One region of the Serratia sp. L9 genome, then DNA from elsewhere that is predicted to be linked to it. Evidence: riboswitches for the same ligand, from Rfam matches in the RefSeq annotation. Region 1 holds a riboswitch; the other holds the start of a gene.

Region 1 (3,395 bases):
CGTTCAACCGGTCAGCGGCGCTCCAGCAGTACACCGCACTCCATATGGTGGGTGTAGGGGAACTGATCGAACAGCGCCAGGCGGGTGATTTTGTGCGTGGTTTGCAAGGTGCCAAGGTTGGCGCACAGCGTTTCCGGATTGCAGGAGATATAAAGGATGCGGGGATAGGCTTGCACCATCTTCACCGTTTCTTCATCCAACCCGCTGCGCGGTGGGTCGACGAAAATCGTCTCGCAATTGTAGCTGCCAAGATCGATGCCCTTTAAGCGGTTGAACTCACGCACCCCATTCATTGCCTGAGTGAAGTCTTCTGCGGCCATACGGATAATCTGCACATTATCGATCTGGTTGGCGGCGATGTTGTATTGCGCCGCTGCGACTGAGGGTTTGGCGATCTCAGTGGCCAGCACACGCTCGAAATTGCGTGCCAGTGCCAGCGAGAAGTTGCCGTTACCGCAATACAACTCCAGCAGGTCACCTTTGGAACCTTGGGTGACATCTAGCGCCCACTCCAGCATTTGCACGTTCATTGCCGCGTTTGGCTGAGTAAAGCTGTTTTCTACCTGGCGGTAAATCATATTGCGGCCACCAACTGGCAGTACTTCATCGACGTAATCCTGATCCAGCATGATTTTCATCTTTGAAGCACGGCCAATCAGTTGCAGATCGAAACCTTGTGTGCGTAATGCATCACGCAGCGCAATGGCATCCTGCTGCCACTGTTCGTCCAATTTGCGGTGGTACAGCAAAGAAGCGATGATTTTGCCACTTTGCGTGGAAAGATAATCTATCTGGAACAGCTTATGGCGCAGGACTGGATTGGGTTTGATCGCGGCCATCAGCGCGCTCATCAGGCGATTAATCAACTCGCTGGCTGCTGGGAAGGTATCGACGCGGATACGTTGCTTGGTCTGCTGATCGAACATGATGTGGTACATCTCGTCCTCATCATGCCAGATGCGGAATTCCGCACGCATACGGTAGTGGCTGACTGGCGAGCGGAACACTTGCGGCTCAGGCGCCGTGAACGGTGACATCATCGTCTTCAGACGGGCAGTTTTCTCTGCCAGTTGGTCATCATAGCGTTCAATGGGCAAATTCTCGGGCGTCATGGCTCTTCTCGTCAGTCAAATTGGATCAGCGGGGATTGTAGGGAATCAGTCTGTGAAGTCCAGTTTTGTTGTGTTTAATGTTGGTAACATTATTAGCAGTCTAGACATCTATTTTCATTGATTGTAGCATTACCGTCCGGCCTCAAGCAGCGAGTGAAAAGGGAATCCAGTGCAAATCTGGAGCTGACGCGCAGCGGTATGGGGAAGTCACGGCGATAGCGTTTCGGCCTGGAATTTAACAGATCGAATTACGCAGACACTGTCCACTGCTGGATGGGAAGTCATCGCTCGGTGCGGGTTGCCAATGGCAATCGGCAAATCCCAAGCCCGAAAACCTGCCGGTGTACGTCGCAATATCCATCGCCGTCGCGAATTATCGGCTGTGGCCTGCGGCATCCCCAATGAAGTTTGGATGCTTTTTTAATGACAATGATAAAAAAACACTGCTGGCGGTGGTTTCCTCCGTGACGGCCTTTTCTGGATGGGCGCAAGACAACACCACTGCCAATGACAGCGATAATCTGGTGGTAACCGCCAACCGCTTCCCTCAGCCAGTCTCTTCCGTGCTGGCACCTGCCGATGTTGTTACCCGTGATGAAATCAACCGTTGGCAGGCTAAAAGCCTCAATGATGTTATGCGCCGTTTGCCGGGCGTGGACATCGCGCAGTACGGGGGAATGGGGCAGGGCTCATCTCTTTCAGTTCGTGGCACCGAAGCACGCCACGTATTGGTGTTGATCGATGGTGTGCCGTTAGCCCGTCTGGGGATCACCAATGGTGTTGATTTTAACCAGATCCCGCTGGCGCTGGTTCAGCGTGTGGAGTTTATCCGTGGCCCGCGCTCAGCCATTTATGGTTCTGGCGCTATCGGCGGGGTGATTAACGTCATTACCCAGACCGATCAAGAAGGTGGAAAAGTTCAGGTGGGTATCGGCTCAAACGGATACCAGCAGTACGATGGTGCGGTGCGCCAGCGCTTCGACAACACCATGGCTACCGTCGCGGGCAGCTATCAGATGACCAACGGCTTCAATGTACAACCCGACTCACCTTATTCGGTTGACAGCGATCGTGATGGTTTCCGCAATAAAAGCTTCTGGGGGGCTGGAACACTCGTTCAACCAAAACTTCTCTGGCTTCGTGCGCGGTTATGGTTACACCAACAACTCGGATTACGATGTTGGCAGTGTGCCTTTCAGCCCGCAATACAGTAATGATGAAGACCGTCTTTATAGCCACACCTATGATATGGGACTGCGGTATCTTGCTGGAGCGTTCTCATCTCAACTTACCGGTAGCTATCAGAAACAGAAAGATTACAACTACAGCAGCCAGAATGGTCGTTATGGTATTAGCACTACGCTGGATGATATGGACCAGCGCAATTTGCAGTGGGGTAATACCTATGCTTTCGAACAGGGTAGCGTTACAGCCGGTGCCGATTTCCAGCAACAACGTCTGACCTCTTCTGATAACTTCTTCGCTGACAGCTATAAAAGAGACAATACCGGTCTATACCTTAGTGGCCAGCAACAGTTTGGCAGCGTGACGCTTGAGGCCTCTGGGCGTGAAGACAAAGCCGGTGATTTTGGTTGGCATGGTACCTGGCAGACCGCTGCGGGTTGGGAGTTTATTGATGGCTATCGGGCGACTTTATCTTATGGCACCGGTTTCCTGACGCCATCGCTGGGCCAGCAATATGGTTCAAAACGCTTCGGTATTGATTCAAACAGCAACCTCAAGCCGGAAGAGTCCAAGCAGTGGGAAGCCGGTCTGGAAGGTTTGACCGGGCCGCTGGACTGGCGATTGTCGGCTTACCATTACAAAATCCAAAACCTGATCAACTATGATTCTGACCCGGTTACCTATCAGGGCCAGTATTACAATGTGGATGCGGCAACGATTAAAGGTGTGGAATGGACGGGGAGCTTTGATACCGGGATCTTCACCCATCAGGTGACATTGCAATATATTGATCCTCGTAACGACAAGACGGATGAGGTGCTGGCGCGCCGTTCGAAACGCCAAGCCAAATATCAGTTGGATTGGACGATGTTCAACGTAGATATGGATATTTCATATCAGTATTACGGCAAGCGGTACGACAACATCTCCTCTACTTATAATCCTGAGCAGCGTGTATTGCCGAGTTACAGCACTGTTGATGCGGCAGCATCATATCCAATCACCTCTCAGCTGACAGTTCGTGGTAGAATTGCCAACCTGTTTGATAAAGATTATGAGACGGCTTATGGCTACGTTACTCCAGGAAGAGAATACTAC
Region 2 (3,395 bases), 2.6 Mb from region 1:
GGCGCTTGCGTGGGGGCGGCAGGTTATCGCTATTTAATTGGTAAGAATTTGCCTTGTAATGCCTGCCAGCTAGAAGAAGAAAAAATTTAAGTTTTTTCCTCCTCACCCGATTCAGCAGAGTGAGGAGGATTTTTGTGATCTGTTTTGATTATCAGATTAAAACTGATACCAGGTTTATTTTTTGTCTGATAGGCTTGATTATTGCTTTTTAATATGATTAGCCGATCTTATCGTTTAAGTTTTGTCTTAAAGGATAGCCTATCGTAATAAATAAGAATTTACTCAGGGGGAGTTATCATGATTTCTGCCAGTTCACTCAACTCAGAACTCATAAATAAAATCGCCCAAGACTTTGCGCAGGCTACAGGATTGGCCGTTGTGGTTGTGAACATTCACGGTGAGGAAATCTCCGGGATGTTTAATTTCACTTCATTTTGCCAGATGATGCGCCAGGATCCGGTCAATCACCTGCGCTGTCGTATGAGCGATCGCTGCGGGGGCTGGAGGCGTCAAAATCCGATGAACCCTGCATCTACCGTTGCCACGCGGGCTTGACGGATTTCTCTATCCCGCTGGTGATCGCCGGCCATCTGGTGGGGTTTGTATTGTGCGGGCAGGTCAGGTTGCAGCAGGAAGTGGGGCTGATCGACATTCTTAGCGTCGATGACTGCTGGCAGAAAGATCCGGCACTGGTGGATGAATTCCATAACGTCCAGGTGATGGAGTATTCACGCGTGATTGCCTCGGCGGATCTGCTGAAGCTGATAGTAGAGAACTGCCTGAAAAAACACCTGAATTTTGTGGTGATCAAAGATAATAATGAGGCTAAAGAGCAGGCTAAAGCCCGCCAGCCCAATCCCCATGAAGCGAAAATGAAAAAGGCGCTTCGCTATATTGAGGCGCATTTGTCAGAGGAGCTGCGTCTTGAGGACGTGGCCGCCAAGGTTTATCTCAGCCCGTATTATTTCAGCAAGTTGTTTAAGAAATATCAGGGGGTGGGTTTTAACGTCTGGGTGAATCAGCAGCGTATGGCCAATGCCAAGGAAATGTTACAGCACAGTGACTGGAGTATTGCCAGTATTGCAAAAAACCTCGGTTTTTCGCAGACCAGTTATTTCTGTAAAGTGTTTCGCCAAACTTATAATGTGACTCCCCAGGTATTCCGTTCGTTGGCCGTTGAACAACGTAATATGGAGTAATCAGCGTGTTTTTTAAACGCGAAAGCGTAGCAATAATTTGTTATCTGTTAAATTTTAAAATGAGCACTCAGCCCAGGCTACAACGGTAGGGATCATTTTCAGACAGCAATTTATTGCTATTCCAGACAATATTTTTTTGTGCAGAAAAACAAACTTGGCCTTTTTTTATCAATCAAGCGGCGTATATTAATTTTATTAAAACGATGTCTGCATGACGTAATGATATGGAAATGTTAATCAAGTGATAAATTAAATATATCCGTGAGCTTGCCGGTTATGGCCGGAAAAATTACGGATACGCTAACTGGATAACTCACAGTCTGAGTAATCAACTGTGATTGGGAAGGGGTGTGTACCCTCGTATTTCACGTTGCAGCCAGTGCAGGTAACAGCGCTGTAGCTTGAAAGACGACGGGTAAAAATCCCCCGCAGCCCCCGCTGCTGTGATGCTGACAATTCCACTGTGACCACTGATCGCAAGATTGGGAAGGAGGTGGATGAGGATGACGCTAAGCCAGAAGACCTGCCAGTTGGTAACACATTCAACTCCTTCGGTGGGAAGCGGGTTGTCATGGGATACGTGCAGCCATTGCGCTGCGGGCGCGTATTCTTTTGACGCCAGGATCCCGACCGAGAGGCCGGGATTTTTTATGCAGCTAACGGGTAAAAAGGCTTTTGTTATCGCGGGGACCGGCAGCGGCTGTGGCAAGACCACGCTGACGCTGGGCCTGTTGCGAGCGTTGCAACAGCGCGGTCTGCGCGTTCAACCGTTCAAGGTCGGCCCCGACTATCTGGACACCGGTTGGCACAGCGCTGTATCCGGCGTGGCCTCGCGCAATCTGGACGCGTTTATGCTGCCCATCCCGACGCTCAACGGCCTGTATAACCAACATATGCGCCACGCCGATATTGCGGTGATTGAAGGCGTGATGGGGTTGTATGACGGCTATGGCATCGACCCGGACTATTGCAGCAGCGCCGCGATGGCCAAACAGCTCGGTTGCCCGGTGATCCTGCTGGTTGACGGCAAAGCGGTATCCACTTCTGTCGCGGCTACCGTGCTCGGTTTCTGTCAGTTTGATCCGGCGTTGAAACTGGCTGGGGTCATCGTTAACCGGGTTAACTCAGACTCGCATTACCAGCTTATCCGCCAGGCGATAGAACGCTATTGCGGGGTGCCGGTGCTGGGGCGGCTGCCAATGCTGGAGGCGGTGGCTTTGCCTTCCCGCCATCTGGGTCTGATCCCGGCTCAGGAATGCTTGGGCGATGAGCAGCGCTGGCAACGGCTGGCGCAGGGGGTTGAGGAATTTATCGATCTCGATCGGCTGCTGGCCTTAAGCCATTGCGCCTCTCAGCCCGTGGGGGAACCCCGGTGCTGCCCGATCCGGCGTTGACGCAGGGGCTGACCTTGGCGTTGGCCGAAGATGAAGCTTTCAATTTCTACTACCCGGATAACCTCGATCTGCTTGAACAGGCGGGGGTGCGTATCCAACGTTTTAGCCCGCTGCACGACAGCCGGTTACCGGATTGCCAGATGGTCTATCTCGGTGGCGGCTACCCCGAAGTGCATGCCGCCAGGCTGGCAGCCAATGTGCAGATGCATGCTGCGTTACAACATGCCCATCAACAGCAAACGCCAATCTATGCCGAATGCGCTGGCCTGATGTACCTCGGCGAGGGGTTGACCGATGGTTCAGGTGAGCGCTACGCAATGAGCGGCATCCTGCCCGGCGAGAGCCATATGGGGGAGCGCCTGACCCGCTTCGGCTATTGCCAGTGGCAAGCCTGCACTGACACTTTGCTGGCGGCACAGGGCGAAACGTTGCGGGGCCATGAGTTTCATTACTCCGATTTCACCACTGCATTAACGCCAGCCTTTGACTGTGCCAAATGGCGCGACGGCGTAGCCGTTCAACGTTGGCGCGGCGGCTATCAGCGTGGCCATACCCAGGCCAGTTATCTGCACGTTCACTTTGCCCAACGTCCAGGCATGTTGGATCGCTGGTTAAGAGCCGCCAGGAGTGTGCTATGACGCTGTTGGCCTGGTTTGTGGCCTTTCTGCTCGACAGCCTGCTGGGCGATCCGCCGCATTGGCCGCACCCGGTGCGTTGGATAGGCAACCTGATTAACGCCCTGCAGCGTCTTATCCGCCGGGTATGCCAGAGCGAGCGCGCGCTGAAAATTGGCGGTGGGGTG

The links. Region 1 has a riboswitch for cobalamin ahead of btuB (TonB-dependent vitamin B12 receptor BtuB). Riboswitches for the same ligand answer to the same signal wherever they lie in the genome.
Region 2: another riboswitch for cobalamin. It lies ahead of ACQ86O_RS21390 (cobyrinate a,c-diamide synthase); the one in region 1 lies ahead of btuB (TonB-dependent vitamin B12 receptor BtuB).

What each region holds. Positions count from the first base shown of each region.
Region 1 covers NZ_CP192591.1:1,328,960-1,332,354, forward strand. Annotated here, with positions in the region: gene trmA (tRNA (uridine(54)-C5)-methyltransferase TrmA) at 12-1,112, opposite strand; cobalamin riboswitch at 1,235-1,469, shown strand; partial or broken gene btuB (TonB-dependent vitamin B12 receptor BtuB) at 1,514-3,395, shown strand, end outside; gene murI (glutamate racemase) at 3,364-3,395, shown strand, end outside.
Region 2 covers NZ_CP192591.1:4,473,592-4,476,986, reverse strand. Annotated here, with positions in the region: gene ACQ86O_RS21405 (MIP/aquaporin family protein) at 1-90, shown strand, start outside; partial or broken gene ACQ86O_RS21400 (PocR ligand-binding domain-containing protein) at 298-728, shown strand; gene ACQ86O_RS21395 (helix-turn-helix transcriptional regulator) at 720-1,199, shown strand; cobalamin riboswitch at 1,499-1,744, shown strand; partial or broken gene ACQ86O_RS21390 (cobyrinate a,c-diamide synthase) at 1,850-3,231, shown strand; gene cbiB (adenosylcobinamide-phosphate synthase CbiB) at 3,228-3,395, shown strand, end outside.